DNA from 2 places in the Streptomyces sp. NPDC030165 genome. Region 2 is predicted to be linked to the other one. Evidence: predicted binding sites of a transcription regulator. Region 2 holds the regulator's gene; the other holds the start of a gene.
What was found. The regulator HrcA, encoded in region 2, represses chaperone genes, less so after heat shock. The targets are predictions, from matches to a motif close to TTNGCACTCNGNNNNNCNGAGTGCNAA.

Region 1 (7,872 bases), on a different contig from region 2:
GCCGTCGGGAAGCCAGGGGACGCCGCTCACGGTGCCGAATCCGGTGAGCGGGCGGGTGCTGGTCGGGGGCATGTCTCCTCCTTGGCGGCCGCTGAACCGTTTTAACAGGTTCAACTGGTTCTCTTGAACCGATTAAGACGGTTCGCCCAGCGGAAGTCAACCGGCGGCCCGGCAGCGGCACAGGGAGTACCATGAACCACCATGACCGGTTCACCCGCCGCCCCGGACGCATCGCCCTCGACCGCCGCTCGGCGCGGCGCGGAGGGCTTCCGGCTCGGCAACGAGATCCTCGCGTTCCGTTTCGTCGCCACGCTCGGCGAGCGGCGCGGCGATCCGGTGGAGCGGATCGCCACCCCGGACCGGCTGCGGGCCTGGCTCGCCGTCAACGACCTCGGCAGTACGGACATGCCGGTCTCCGAGGCCCTGCTGCGGGACGCCCGCGAGCTGCGCGAGGCGATCCACCGCGCCGGTACCGCCATCGCCTCCGGCGGCGTACCGGAGACGGCCGACGAAGCGCTGCTCAACCGCTGGACCGCGCGGCACAGGGCCCGGCTCGTCCTCAGTGGCGGGCAGGCGCGATGGCACCTCCCGGAGACCGACCCCGCGCGCGCCGCACTCGCCGTCGTCGCGCTGGACGCCGTCGCGACCCTGGGCGGTCACCGCGACGGCGTGATCAAGCGGTGCGAGCAGCACACCTGCGGAGGCCTCTTCGTGGACACCAGCCGCGGCGGTCGACGGCGCTGGTGCTCCATGGCGACCTGCGGCAACAAGGTGAAGAAGGCCAACCTCAAGGCAGCGCGGGGCGCGTGACGGACGCCAAGGGCCGGTGTGGAGGATTCAGCGCGCGCCCGCGCTCACCCGTTCCCCGCGCCCTGCCGCGGCCGCGGGCCGCTCGTCCGGCCAGCACTCCACCCCCGTCAGATCCGGCATCCGGGACCTGGTGAACACCGGGTCGAGGCCCGACCGGCGCTGCGCCGTGTAGTCGTCGAGGAGGCGGAACGCGATCGCCGACAGAGGAAGGATGGCGAGCAGGTTGACCAGGGCCATCAGCCCCATGAAGACGTCGGCGAGATTCCAGATGACGCCGACCGAGCCCAGGGCTCCCAGGAAGACGACTCCGAGGACGAGGGCCCGGTAGACGGGCAGGACCCAGGCGCGCCGGGTCATGAAGCCGATGTTGGACTCGCCGTAGTAATAGTTGCCGATCATGGAGCTGAAGGCGAGCAGGAAGACGACGACCGTCAGCACGTGACCCGCCCAGCCCCCCAGCGTGTCGGTCAGCGCCGACTGGGTCAGGTCGGCGCCCTGGCGTCCGCCCGGCTCCGGGTCGGTCGTCAGGATGATGAAGGCGGTCATCGAACAGATCAGCAAGGTGTCGAAGAAGACGCCGAGGGACTGGACGAGCCCCTGCTTGACCGGGTGGGTGACCTCGGCCGCGGCCCCCGCGTTGGGCGCGGAGCCCAGGCCCGCCTCGTTGGAGAACATGCCCCGCCGGACCCCCTGCTGGATCGCCGCGCCGATCCCGCCGGCCGCCAGCTCCTTGAAGCCGAACGCGCCGCCGACGATGTCGCCGAAGACCCGCGGCAGGTCACCGAGGTTGAGGAGGACGACGGCGGTGCCCAGCAGCAGGTAGACGACGGCCATGACCGGCACGAGGACGGTCGTGACGGAGGTGATGCGGCGGACCCCGCCGCAGATCGCGAGGCCCAGCAGCCCGGCCAGCAGCAGGCCGACCGCCGGGGCGAACCACGACGATCCGCTGCCGGAGACGGACCCGGAGGCCACCGAAGTGATCGTGTTGGACTGCACGGCGTTGAAGACGAACCCGAAGGTCACGGTGATCGCCACGGCGAACAGGACACCGGGCCAGCGCTTCCCGAGGCCGCGCTGCATGTAGTACGCGGGGCCGCCCCGGTACCTGCCGGAACCGCCGCCGTCGCGGACCTTGTAGAGCTGGGCCAGCGCCGACTCGACGAACGCCGAGGCACCGCCGACGAGCGCCATCACCCACATCCAGAACACCGCGCCCGCGCCGCCCAGGGTGACGGCGGTCGCGACGCCGGCGATGTTGCCCGTACCGACCCGCGCGGCCGCCGAGATGGTGAAGGCGCCGAAGGACGACACCGGCTTGGAGCCGTCCTCCCGCGGCTGCGACCTGTCCTTGAGGACCCGCAGCATCTCGGGGAAGAGCCGCAGCTGTACGGCCCTGGAACGGACCGTGAAATACAGGCCCGCGCAGACCACCAGCGGTATCAGCAGGTAGGTCCAGAGGCCGTCGTTGAGGTCGACGACCAGGGAATCGAGCGTGCTCATGGGCGTCCTTGCGGGGCGTCCGGGTGCGGGGGCGGCCGGCGCGGAAGATCACCTTCCGGCGAGGCTCCGGAAAGTATGGCCGCCATGCCCATACCAGGACCAGCGCCGCCTTACATGCCGAATCTCACAGAAAGCGACATAACACCGGGCGCCCGGAGCACCCCGGCACCCCGCCCCCTCACATGGCGCAGCCGTGCAGCCCGCCGTCCACGACCAGGTCCTGCCCGTTGATGTACGACGCCTCGCCGGAGGCCAGGAAGGCCACCGCGTCGGCGATCTCCTCCGGTCGCCCGAACCGGCCCGCCGCCGTCTGCGCACGCAGCTTCTCCGCCTCCGCGTCACCGATGTCCGAGTCGGCGAACATCGGCGTCTCGACGTAGCCGGGACTGACCGAATTGACGCGGATACGGCGCCCGGCGAGCGCCGCCGCGAGCGTACGGGCGAGGTTGTGCGCGGCGGCCTTGGTCGCGGAGTGCAAGGTGGCGTCCGCCTGCCCGCGTTGCAGAAGCGACGAAGCGTTGATGACGACCGCGCCGCCGTCCCGCAGCAGCGGCAGCGCCCGCTGGACAGTGAAGAACACACCCTTGAAGTTCACGCCGACCGCGCGCTCGAAGTCGGCTTCGGTGATCTCCTCGAAGGGCGCGGCGGCGTAGCGGCCCGCGTTGGCGAAGATGACGTCGAGGTGCCCGAAACGGTCGCGTACGGCCCGGACCACGGTGTCCAGGTCGGCGACGGAAGCCGTGTCGGCCCGTACACCGAGCACCCGGTCCGCCGCGGCACCGGACGCTACCGCCCCCGTCCCTGTCGCGTTCGCAACGGCCGCCTCGCCGCCCGTCACCGCCTCGTGCGCCTGCTCCCTGAGCTGCGCCACGGCGGCGTCGAGACGGCGCTCGTCGCGGCCGCACACCACCACCCGCGCGCCGTCCGCGAGCAGCCGCCGCGCGGCTGCCAGGCCCACTCCGCTACTGCCGCCGGTGATCAGCGCGACGGTGTCCGCGGTGAACCGGTCCGGTCGGGCGGTCTGCCCGTTTCGAGTCGTCATGAGGCGATCGTGCCCCGCCGGGCCGGGGTCCGCGCAAGGACGCCACAGCACAATCGGCCCGGAAACGCCGCTGGGGCGGCACCCCCCTGGGAGGAGGAGTGCCGCCCCAGCGACCTGAGGACAGATGATCCGGGAGGATCAGAAGTCCATGTCACCGCCCGGCATGCCGCCCGGAGCGGCCGCTGCGGCCTTCTCCGGCTTGTCGGCGATGACGGCCTCGGTGGTCAGGAACAGCGCGGCGATCGACGCGGCGTTCTGCAGCGCGGAGCGCGTGACCTTGGCGGGGTCGATGATGCCCTCGGCGATCATGTCGACGTACTCGCCGGTCGCGGCGTTCAGACCGTGGCCGACGGCCAGGTTGCGCACCTTCTCCACGACAACGCCGCCCTCAAGGCCGCCGTTGACGGAGATCTGCTTCAGCGGGGCCTCCAGGGCCAGCTTCACAGCGGCGGCACCGGTGGCCTCGTCACCCTCCAGCTCCAGCTTCTCGAAGACCGAGGAAGCCTGCAGCAGGGCGACGCCACCGCCGGCGACGATGCCCTCCTCGACGGCCGCCTTCGCGTTGCGAACGGCGTCCTCGATGCGGTGCTTGCGCTCCTTGAGCTCGACCTCGGTGGCGGCACCGGCCTTGATGACGGCCACGCCGCCGGCCAGCTTCGCCAGCCGCTCCTGGAGCTTCTCGCGGTCGTAGTCCGAGTCGCTGTTCTCGATCTCGGCGCGGATCTGGTTGACGCGGCCCTGGACCTGCTCGCTGTCACCGGCACCGTCGACGATGGTGGTCTCGTCCTTGGTGATGACGACCTTGCGGGCGCGGCCCAGCAGGTCGAGACCGGCGTTCTCCAGCTTGAGGCCGACCTCCTCGGAGATGACCGTGCCACCGGTGAGGATGGCGATGTCGCCGAGCATGGCCTTGCGGCGGTCGCCGAAGCCCGGGGCCTTGACGGCGACGGACTTGAAGGTGCCGCGGATCTTGTTGACGACCAGGGTCGACAGGGCCTCGCCCTCGACGTCCTCGGCGATGATCAGCAGCGGCTTGCCCGACTGCATGACCTTCTCCAGCAGCGGAAGGAGGTCCTTCACGTTGGAGATCTTCGAGTTGACGATGAGGATGTACGGGTCGTCGAGCGACGCCTCCATACGCTCCATGTCGGTGGCGAAGTACGCCGAGATGTAGCCCTTGTCGAAGCGCATACCCTCGGTGAGCTCCAGCTCCAGACCGAAGGTCTGGGACTCCTCGACGGTGATGACGCCTTCCTTGCCGACCTTGTCCATGGCCTCGGCGATCAGCTCGCCGATCTGGGTGTCGGCGGCGGAGATGGAGGCGGTCGAAGCGATCTGCTCCTTGGTCTCCACGTCCTTCGCCTGCTCCAGCAGGGCGGCGGAGACGGCCTCGACGGCGCGCTCGATGCCGCGCTTGAGGGCCATCGGGTTGGCGCCGGCGGCCACGTTGCGCAGGCCCTCGCGGACCAGGGCCTGGGCCAGGACGGTCGCGGTCGTCGTGCCGTCACCGGCGACGTCGTCCGTCTTCTTCGCGACCTCCTTGACCAGCTCGGCGCCGATCTTCTCGTACGGGTCCTCGAGCTCGATCTCCTTGGCGATGGACACACCATCGTTGGTGATCGTGGGGGCGCCCCACTTCTTCTCGAGGACGACGTTGCGGCCCTTGGGGCCAAGGGTGACCTTGACGGCGTCGGCGAGCTGGTTCATCCCGCGCTCGAGACCGCGCCGTGCCTCCTCGTCGAACGCGATGATCTTGGCCATGTGAAGTGGTCCTCCCGGACTGGGGGTCCCCCCGGACTGCGTCTGGGGGAGGGTGGATACTCCGGACCGCGCTGGCGCCCGCGACGGACGGTCTGCGAGCCTGTGGTTCCTTGCCCCACCTGCCCGCGGACCTCACCGAGTCGGTCCTTAGCTGTCACTCTCACTCGTAGAGTGCTAACGCAATGATTAGCACTCGACCCATGAGAGTGCAAGCGGCTTCGCAGAAGCCTCCTACTGGGGCGGCGGTCGGGCGGCGGGCGGGAGCAAGCGGCTTCGCAGAAGCCTCCTACTGGGGCGGCGGTCGGGCGGCGGGCGGGAGCAAGCGGCTCCGCAGAAGCCCCCTATAGAGGTGACGGCCGGGCGACAGGAGGGGGCAAGCGCGTTGGCGAGAGCCCTCCCCCGGCGCGACAGCCGTCAAACCGGGTACGACCGAACGGTCCGGCGCCGCCCCTGGACCTCCATCCGAACACAGAAGGTCCGCGCCTCCTCGGGGAGACGCGGACCTCCGTACGCAGCAGTCGGTCGGCGCTTCAGCCGGCCACGCGGACCATGTCCGCCTGCGGCCCTTTCTGGCCCTGCGAGATCTCGAACTCGACCCGCTGACCCTCCTCAAGGGTGCGGTAACCGTCCATCTGGATCGCGCTGTAGTGGACGAATACATCCGCACCACCGTCGACCGCGATGAAGCCGTACCCCTTCTCCGCGTTGAACCACTTGACGGTGCCCTGAGCCATGCCTAACTCCCCTATTACTGGCCCTTGCACAGGACCGCACTCCGCGGACCCGGGTCAGACCTCACCCCCCGACATGAGGGGGTGTGCGCCGGAACGCGTCGACCGCCGCTGAATGTATCTGTCCAACTGCCCAGCGCAACAGGTCAGTCGGACGAGAATTCTGCTCGCGAAGAATCGTAAAAGTACGAAGAAAAGCCCATACGCCAGGGCAAGTCGGGCCGGGCAAAGCTCACCAACGCGACAAATCATGTCCACACTTCGCGCACAACTTGCCGGGGTCTCATATGCGTTCGGCACGCGCTCGACGAGGGATCGCCCCAACTGTATCGCCTTTAACAACACGGAATCGCCCCGTCCGCTTCGTGGCGGACGGGGCGATTCCAGCCGTTGGACCGGACAAGGGCCGAAAAAGATCGTTACGGCGTCCCGGCGTCCCGGAGGCGGGTCAGCAGCCGCCGGCCACCGCCGGGATGATCGAGACGCCCGCGCCGTCCGGCGTCGGCGTCTGCAGGCCCTGCTCGAAGCGCACGTCGTCGTCGTTGACGTAGACGTTCACGAAGCGGCGCAGCTTGCCGGTGTCGTCCAGGACGCGGGCCGCGATGCCCGCGTGGTTCTTCTCCAGGTCCGCGATGACCTCGGAGAGAGTCGCGCCCTCGGCGGGGACCTCGGCCCGGCCGCCGGTGTAGGTGCGCAGGATGGTCGGGATGCGGACGTTGACGCTCATGGTGTTCTGCCTTCCAGCTTGCGGGAGGGGGTGCGGAGGGGCGGGCGGGCGCGGGCGTACCGGTGGCCACGGGCGCGGGCAAAGGCGTACCGGCGCTGTCCGTGCTCGCAGGCGTGTGCCGGGGCTCGCGGGTGCGCGCGGCCGCGTACCGGTGTGTACGGCCGCGCGCGGCGGTCAGCCCGCCAGACCGGCGGCGCGGAACGCGTCCAGGCTCGGCCGGATCGTGGCCGTGGGCCCGGTGGTCGGCGCCACGGCGTCCAGCGTCTTGAGCCCGTCGCCGGTGTTCAGTACGACGGTGGTCAGCGCCGGGTCGAGCAGGCCGTCCTCGATCAGCTTCTTGGTCACGCCCACGGTCACCCCGCCGGCGGTCTCGGCGAAGATGCCTTCCGTGCGGGCCAGCAACTTGATCGCGTCGACCACCTGCGCGTCGTCGACGTCCTCGACCGCGCCGCCGGTGCGCCGGGCGATGTCGAGCACGTACGGGCCGTCGGCCGGGTTGCCGATGGCCAGCGACTTGGCGATGGTGTCGGGCTTCTGCGGCCGTACGACGTCGTGGCCCGCCTTGAAGGCGGTGGAGACCGGCGAACAGCCCTCGGCCTGGGCGCCGAAGATCTTGTACGGCCGGTCCTCGACCAGCCCGAGCGCGATCAGCTCCTTCAGCCCCTTGTCGATCTTCGTGAGCTGGGAGCCGGAGGCGATCGGGATGACGATCTGGTCCGGCAGCCGCCAGCCGAGCTGCTCGCAGATCTCGTAGGCGAGGGTCTTGGAGCCTTCGCCGTAGTACGGGCGCAGGTTCACGTTGACGAAACCCCAGCCCTCGCCCAGCGGGTCGCCGATCAGCTCCGAACAGAAGCGGTTGACGTCGTCGTAGGTGCCCTCGATGCCGACCAGCTCGCCGCCGTAGACCGCGGCCATGACGACCTTGCCCGCCTCCAGGTCGTGCGGGATGAACACGCAGGAGCGGAATCCGGCGCGGGCCGCCGCGGCGCCCACCGCGCCGGCGAGGTTGCCGGTGGAGGAGCAGGACAGGGTGGTGAAGCCGAAGGCGCGGGCGGCCTCGACGGCGATGGCGACGACGCGGTCCTTGAAGGAGTGCGTCGGGTTGCCGGAGTCGTCCTTGACGTACAGGCCGCCGGTGACGCCCAGCTCACGGGCCAGGTTGTCGGCCTTGACCAGCTTGGTCAGGCCGGGGTTGAGGTTCGGCTTGTCCGCGACGTCGGCCGGGACGGGCAGCAGCGGCGCGTAGCGCCAGATGCTGTCGGGGCCCGCCTCGATCCGCTTGCGCAGGCTCTCGGGGT
Region 2 (7,872 bases):
GGTGGGGCGCGGGCCCGGGCGCGCACAGCCACGTCGGCGGCGTCCGCTGGTGGAACGTGAAGCACCCCGGTGCGTACGCGCAGGCACTCGGCGAGGGCCGCTCCCCGGGCGCGGGCCGCGAACGCCTCTCCGACGAGGACCGCCGCGTGGAACGCATCCTCCTGGAACTGCGCCTCGCGGCCGGCTGCCCGCTGGACATCCTTGCCCCGGCCGGCGCGAAAGCAGCCGCCCGCGCCCTGTCCGACGGCCTCCTGCAGCCCGGCCCGTACGAGGCGGGCCGCGCCGTCCTGACCCTGCGCGGACGTCTGCTGGCGGACGCGGTGGTGCGGGATCTGGTGGACTGATCACCCGGCGGGGTGAATCATGTGCTTTCCGCGCCGATCGCCCTACGCTGGTCCCCAGCCTGCTGTCGTACTCATGGGCGACGGCGTGAAGCGGAGGACCACGGAGATGACGGCTGTGGATGACCGACCGATTACTCACCCCCTCGTCACGTTCTTCGAGGACCTTGAGGTTCCCGAGGGATACAAGACGGAACTCCTGCGGGGGGAAATTGTGATGATGGCCGGGCCCGACGTGGTCCACAACCGGATCATCCAAAGTGTCCAGGACCAGATCCCGGGGGACAGCTGGGAGCGTCTGCAGACCCAGGACGTCAGCATCCTCGAAGAGGCCAGTGAGCCTCAGCCCGACCTCGTGGTCCTGGAGCTCGACGCCGGGCCGGAGTCCGGGCGGCTCATGCCGACCGAGGTGATCACCATGCTCGTCGAAGTCGTCTCCAAGACGAGCGTCGACCGTGACTACGGGATCAAGCGCAACATCTACGCAGCGGGAAAGATCCCCGCTTACCTGATCATCGACCCCATCATGGCTCACTGCGTCCTGCTCACCGAGCCCGCCGGCACCGGTGAGTATGCCGACTACGCTGTGCAGCGCCTCACCAAGTTCGGCGCTCCGGTGCCGTTGGACCTGCTCGGCGTCGAGCTGGACACCGGTAAGTTCCAGACCCTCCCCGACGCCAAACCCCACTCCCGCCCGTAACGAAGCCGATCAGGCACCCGTAACGAAGTCGATCAGCTCCTCCACCCGCCCCAGCAGCGCCGGCTCCAGGTCCTTGTAGGAGTGGACGTGGGAGAGGATGTGCTGCCACGCGGCCCCGGTGTTCTCCGGCCAGCCCAAAGCCCGGCACACGCCCGTCTTCCAGTCCTGGCCGCGGGGGACGGACGGCCAGGCCGGGATGCCGACCGAGGACGGCTTCACCGCTTCCCAGATGTCGATGTACGGGTGGCCGACGACCAGGACGTCCTGGCCGGTGACCGAGGCCGCGATGCGGGACTCCTTCGAGCCGGGTACGAGGTGGTCGACCAGGACGCCGAGCCGGGCGTCGGGGCCGGGGGAGAAGGAGCGGACGATGGCCGGGAGGTCGTCGACGCCCTCCAGGTACTCGACGACGACGCCTTCGATGCGCAGGTCGTCGCCCCAGACGCGTTCCACCAGCTCGGCGTCGTGACGCCCTTCCACGTAGATGCGCCCGGCGCGGGCGACGCGTGCGAGGGCGCCGGGGACGGCGAGTGAGCCGGACGCGGTGCGGGCCGGTCCGCGTGCGGCGGGGCGGGCGGCGGGCCGTACGAGGGTGACGGCCTTGCCGTCCAGGAGGAAGCCGCGCGGGGTCATCGGGAAGACCCGGTGCTTGCCGAAGCGGTCTTCGAGGGTGACGGTCGGGCCTTCGGCGGTCTTCTCGCAGCGGACGACCGCGCCGCAGAACCCGGTGACGGCTTCCTCGACGACCAGGTCCGGCTCCGCCTCGACCTCGGGTGCCGGCTGCTGCTTCTTCCACGGCGGGGTGAGGTCCGGACCGTACTGTCTGCTGCGCATCCGACAGACGATAGGAAGGGATGGACGGTCAGTGCCGCGACACGCCGAAGCGACGGCTCAGCGCGTCGCGTTGCTCACGGACGAATCGGGCATCCACGACAGCGCCGTGCCCGGGCACGTACACCGCGTCCTCCCCGCCGAGGGCCAGCAGCCGGTCCAGCGCGGCGGGCCACTGCCCGGGGAGCGCGTCCGGGCCGGCCTGTGGCTCGCCGGACTCCTCGACCAGGTCGCCGCAGAAGACGACCGCGGGCGAGCCGTGCGTGCCGGGGACCAGGACGACGAGGTCGTACGCGGTGTGGCCGGGGCCGACGTTGGCGAGCAGCACCTGCCGGTCGCCGAGGCCGACGGTGCGTTCGCCGGAGACGAGGTGGTGCGGGCGGACGAGGAGGTCGGCCGCCTCCGCCGCGGTGTCCGGGTCCACGCCGTACGACACCGCGTCGCGCCGCAGGTCGTCCTGGGCGCGCGGCAGGTACTCGTCGAGACCGGCCGCGCCGAACACCTCGACGCCGGCGAAGGCCGCGGTGCCCAGCACATGATCGAAGTGGGGGTGGGTCAGCGCGACGTGTGTCACGTTCCGTCCCGTGATGCCGCGCAGCTGCCGGCGCAGCTCGGCACCGTCGCGGATCGTCGCGCCGGTGTCGACGATCAGCACGCCGGCCGAGCCGACGACGGCGCCGGCCGTCTCGTCCCAGCCGGGCATCCGGCGGCGCCCGACGCCCGCGGCGAGCTGTTCCCACCCGGCCTCTTCCCAAGTCGTACGCATACCGAGACGCTAGCCGTATCGCGATAGCGTGGCCCGCCGGGCCGGGGATTCCCGGGCGCGCGCCGTGCCCGCGGTACGCCCTTCACGGGAGCGTGGAGCACGCCCCCGGTACCGCCGCCCTTGCCCTGCCCAGGTGGCCCGGCCGTACACTTGGTCAGGGTCTGGCACTCGGACCTGATGAGTGCCAGGGAAGACGACCCGGAAGAACCCGGCCGCGCGCCGGTGACACGGCCGGACTGGAGGTGTGCGCGATGCTCAGTGAACGCAGGCTCGAAGTGCTGCGCGCCATCGTCCAGGACTATGTCGGGACCGAGGAGCCGGTCGGCTCCAAGGCGCTGACCCAGCGGCACCAGCTCGGTGTCTCCCCCGCCACGGTCCGTAACGACATGGCGGCGCTGGAGGACGAGGGGTTCATCGCCCAGCCGCACACGAGCGCCGGACGCATTCCGACGGACAAGGGCTACCGCCTCTTCGTCGACAAGCTGGCCGGCGTCAAGCCGCTGTCCAGCCCCGAGCGGCGCGCCATCCAGAACTTCCTGGACGGCGCCGTCGACCTGGACGACGTCGTGGGCCGTACGGTGCGGCTGCTGGCGCAGCTGACGCGGCAGGTCGCCGTTGTGCAGTACCCGTCGCTGACCCGGTCCACGGTGCGGCACGTGGAGCTGCTGTCGCTGGCGCCGGCCCGGCTGATGCTGGTCCTGATCACGGACACCGGACGTGTCGAGCAGCGCATGGTGGACTGCCCGGCGCCGTTCGGCGAGACCTCCTTGGCGGACCTGCGGGCGCGGCTGAACAGCCGCGTGGTGGGGCGGCGGTTCACGGACGTGCCGCAGCTCGTGCAGGATCTCCCGGACTCCTTCGAGCAGGAGGACCGGGGCACGGTCTCGACAGTCCTGTCGGTGTTGCTGGAGACTCTGGTGGAGGAGACCGAGGAGCGGCTGATGATCGGCGGCACCGCCAATCTCACGCGCTTCGGGCACGATTTCCCACTGACCATCCGGCCGGTGCTGGAGGCCCTGGAGGAGCAGGTGGTGCTCCTCAAACTGCTCGGGGAGGCCAAGGACTCCGGCATGACCGTACGCATCGGGCATGAGAATGCTCATGAGGGCCTGACTTCCACATCGGTCGTCGCGGTCGGCTACGGTTCGGGCGACGAGGCAGTCGCCAAACTCGGCGTGGTCGGACCGACCCGCATGGACTACCCCGGAACGATGGGAGCGGTACGCGCAGTGGCACGTTACGTCGGACAGATCCTCGCGGAGTCGTAAGTGGCCACGGACTATTACGCGGTCCTGGGCGTGCGACGCGATGCCTCGCAGGACGAGATCAAGAAGGCTTTCCGGCGGCTGGCGCGCGAGCTGCACCCGGATGTGAACCCGGATCCGAAGACCCAGGAGCGGTTCAAGGAGATCAACGCCGCTTACGAGGTGCTGTCGGACCCGCAGAAGAAGCAGGTCTACGACCTCGGCGGCGACCCCCTCTCGCAGGCGGGCGGCGGCGGGGCCGGCGGCTTCGGCGCGGGCTTCGGCAACTTCTCCGACATCATGGACGCGTTCTTCGGCACGGCCTCGCAGCGCGGACCGCGGTCCCGCACGCGGCGCGGCCAGGACGCGATGATCCGGCTGGACGTCGAGCTGGACGAGGCGGCCTTCGGCACCACCAAGGACATCCAGGTGGACACCGCCGTCGTCTGTACGACCTGTTCGGGTGAGGGCGCGGCGCCGGGCACCTCGGCGCAGACCTGTGACATGTGCCGCGGCCGCGGTGAGGTCTCGCAGGTCACCCGGTCCTTCCTGGGCCAGGTCATGACGTCGCGGCCGTGCCCGCAGTGCCAGGGCTTCGGTACGGTCGTGCCGACCCCGTGCCCGGAGTGCGCCGGTGACGGCCGTATCCGCTCGCGCCGTACGCTCACCGTCAAGATCCCGGCCGGTGTGGACAACGGCACCCGCATCCAGCTCGCGGGCGAGGGCGAGGTCGGCCCCGGCGGCGGCCCGGCCGGCGACCTGTACGTGGAGATCCACGAACTGTCGCACCCGACGTTCCAGCGGCGCGGTGACGACCTGCACTGCACGGTCACCATTCCGATGACGGCGGCGGCGCTGGGCACCAAGTGCCCGCTGGAGACGCTGGACGGCGTGGAGGAGATCGACATCCGGCCCGGCACGCAGTCCGGCCAGTCGATCCCGCTGCACGGCCGCGGCGTCACCCACCTGCGTGGCAACGGGCGCGGTGACCTCATCGTGCACGTCGAGGTCATCACGCCGTCGAAGCTGGACGCGGAGCAGGAGGAACTGCTGCGACGCCTGGCGAAGCTGCGCGGCGAGGAACGCCCGCAGGGGCAGTTCCAGCCTGGGCAGCAGGGTCTTTTCTCGCGGCTGAAGGATGCGTTCAACGGGCGCTGACCCGTAGAGGTGCTGGATGAACGGCGGCCGGGCTCCCCAGCCCGGCCGCCGTTCGCCGTCTCCGTGCGCGTCTCTGCCCGAAGTGCCCTGATCGCCGGACGTGTTTGATCTTGGTGTGTCCGGGCCCGGTTCGGGCCCCCGCGCGCGGCGTGACACGATGTGGTCATGCCCACAGCGCTGACCGATCTCTGCCGCTATCCGATCGCGCAGGCCCCCATGGCAGGCGGCGTCGCCCGGCCGGAACTGGCCGCCGCCGTCTGCGGAGCCGGCGGGCTCGGATTCCTGGCCGCCGGGTACAAGACCGCGGACGGCATGTACCAGGAGATCAAACAGCTGCGCGGGCTCACCGACCGCCCCTTCGGCGTCAACCTCTTCATGCCGCAGCCGTCGCTCTCCGACAACGCGGCCGTCGAGGTCTACCGGGAGCAGCTCGCGGGCGAGTCGGCCTGGTACGAGACCCCGCTGGACGACATCGACCCGTACGGCGGCGTCGACGACGGGTACGAGGCGAAGCTCGCCATCCTGCGCGAGGACCCGGTGCCGGTCGTCTCGTTCCACTTCGGGTGTCCGTCCCGCGCCGTCCTCGACGGGTTCGCCAAGGTCGGTACGTACACGATCGTCACCGCCACCACGGCGGCCGAGGCGCAGGCCGCGCAGTGGTCCGGCGCCGACGCGGTGTGCGTGCAGGGCATCGAGGCCGGCGGCCACCAGGGCACCCACCGCGACGACCCGCAGGCCGACGGCACGGGTGCCGGGATCGGGCTGCTCGCGCTGATCGCGCAGGTCCGTGAGGCCGTGCAGATACCGATCATCGCGGCAGGCGGTCTGATGCGCGGCTCGCAGATCGCCGCGGTGCTGGCGGCGGGCGCGGCGATGGCGCAGCTCGGTACGGCGTTCCTGGTCACCCCGGAGTCCGGCGCCGACCCGCTGCACAAGCAGGCGATGACCAACCCTCTGTTCACGCGGACCGAGCTGACCAGGGCCTTCTCCGGGCGTCCGGCCCGCGGTCTGGTGAACCGTTTCCTGCGTGAGCACGGCCCGTACGCCCCGGCCGCCTACCCGGCCGTGCACCACCTCACCTCGGGCCTGCGCAAGGCCGCCGCCAGGACCGGCGACGCGCAGGGCATGGCCCTGTGGGCGGGGCAGGGGCACCGTATGGCGCGGCAGCTCCCGGCCGCGCAGCTGGTCGAGGTGCTGATGGCCGAACTGGACGCGGCGTGTGCCGGTTCGGCGCCGGGAGGCACGCACGGGCCCGCTCTGCCGGGCGGTTTTCCGGCCGGGCAGGAGACCCCGGGTGAGCTGGGAGGTGCGCTGTGACGGCGCCGGTGTTTCTGGTCGAGAGCGTCCCGGGCGCCGGGGAGACCGTGCTGGACGGGCCCGAGGGTCGGCACGCGGTGTCCGTACGGCGGCTGCGCGCGGGTGAACCGGTGGTGCTGACGGACGGGTACGGCAGCGGCGCGGTGGGTGTGGTGCGGGCCGCCGAGGGCAAGGACCGGCTCGTCGTCGAGGTGACCGGTAAGCAGACCGAGCCGGAGCCGGCGCCGCGTATCACCGTCGTCCAGGCGCTCCCCAAGGGCGACCGCGGCGAACTGGCCGTGGAGACCATGACGGAGACCGGCGTGGACGCCATCGTGCCGTGGGCCGCGTCCCGGTGCATCACGCAGTGGAAGGGCGAGCGGGCCGCGAAGTCCCTCGCCAAGTGGCGCAACACCGCCCGCGAGGCGGGCAAGCAGGCGCGCCGGCTGCGCTTCCCCGAGGTCACCGACCTGATGTCGACGAAGCAGGTCGCGGCGCTCCTCGCGGAGGCGGACTTCGCCGCCGTACTGCACGAGGACCGCGACGCGGGAAGCGCGCCGCTGGCCTCCGTCGAACTGCCGTCGAGCGGACGCATCGTGCTGGTGGTCGGCCCCGAAGGCGGCGTGTCGCCGGAGGAGTTGGCGGCCTTCGAGGAGGCGGGCGCCAAGGCGTACCGGCTCGGGTGGAGCGTGCTGCGGACGTCGACGGCGGGTACGGCGGCCACGGCGCTGCTGCTGGGGCGTACCGGGCGCTGGAGCTGACGCGGCGTCAGGAGCGGGAGTGGCGGCGGGGCCGCGGCGTGTGTGACGCCGCGGCACCGCCGTTCGCGCGTGGCGGCCGGTTCAGACCAGCTCGGCGTTCAGGGTGATGTTCTTGACGCCGGCCAGCGCCTGGCTCACCGGGCAGTTCTTCTTCGCGTCCTCGGCCGCGGCCTGGAAGTCCTCCTCGGACAGGCCGGGCACGCTGGCCTTGACGGTCAGCACGATGCCGGTGATGCCCTCGCCCGGCTGGAAGGTCACATCGGCCTTGGTGTCCAGCGCCGTGACGGTGTAGCCCTTGCCCGCGAGGCCGTGGGAGAAGGCCATCGAGTAGCAGGACGAGTGGGCCGCCGCGATCAGCTCCTCCGGGCTGGTGGTGCCGTTCGGCTGCTCGGCGCGGGCCGGCCAGTTCACGTCGAACGTGCCGATGTGGGAGGACGCGAGGCTGACCTGGCCCTTGCCCTCCAGCAGGTTGCCTTCCCAGTGGGTCTGTGCGGTGCGGGTGGTTGCCATGTGGATGACTCCTGGTCGTGAGGTGCCGGCGATCGGTGGTCCGTGCGTGGATCAGCTTAGTGACGGGTGGCGTCCAAGGGCCCGTACGGGCGCGCACAGTGGCCGAGCCGGGGCTGTCGGTCCGCCCGTGGCGGTGGCACGCTGCCGGGCATGGGGGCCACAGGGCGCGTACGAGACGTACGGCACGGGCGGGGACGGCCCGCGCGGACCGGCCGGTGCCGGTTCGCCGGAGCCCGGCGCGGGAGGCTGCTGGCGGTGGCGGGCG

Region 1: a site for HrcA is predicted at 5,268-5,294, ahead of groL (chaperonin GroEL). Genes of this name have one in related genera too.

What each region holds. Positions count from the first base shown of each region.
Region 1 is NZ_JBVIBD010000015.1:129,875-137,746, reverse strand. Features, by position in the region: gene ACZ4Z1_RS26770 (alpha/beta fold hydrolase) at 1-72, opposite strand, end outside; gene ACZ4Z1_RS26765 (CGNR zinc finger domain-containing protein) at 202-810, shown strand; gene ACZ4Z1_RS26760 (alanine/glycine:cation symporter family protein) at 838-2,313, opposite strand; gene ACZ4Z1_RS26755 (SDR family NAD(P)-dependent oxidoreductase) at 2,492-3,355, opposite strand; gene groL (chaperonin GroEL) at 3,494-5,116, opposite strand; gene ACZ4Z1_RS26745 (cold-shock protein) at 5,647-5,850, opposite strand; gene ACZ4Z1_RS26740 (MoaD/ThiS family protein) at 6,296-6,574, opposite strand; gene thrC (threonine synthase) at 6,749-7,872, opposite strand, start outside.
Region 2 is NZ_JBVIBD010000008.1:269,427-277,298, reverse strand. Features, by position in the region: gene hemW (radical SAM family heme chaperone HemW) at 1-344, shown strand, start outside; gene ACZ4Z1_RS17965 (Uma2 family endonuclease) at 451-1,041, shown strand; gene ACZ4Z1_RS17960 (DUF3097 domain-containing protein) at 1,051-1,875, opposite strand; gene ACZ4Z1_RS17955 (MBL fold metallo-hydrolase) at 1,904-2,638, opposite strand; gene hrcA (heat-inducible transcriptional repressor HrcA) at 2,890-3,906, shown strand; gene dnaJ (molecular chaperone DnaJ) at 3,907-5,040, shown strand; gene ACZ4Z1_RS17940 (nitronate monooxygenase) at 5,206-6,357, shown strand; gene ACZ4Z1_RS17935 (16S rRNA (uracil(1498)-N(3))-methyltransferase) at 6,354-7,097, shown strand; gene ACZ4Z1_RS17930 (OsmC family protein) at 7,179-7,607, opposite strand; gene ACZ4Z1_RS17925 (hypothetical protein) at 7,758-7,872, shown strand, end outside.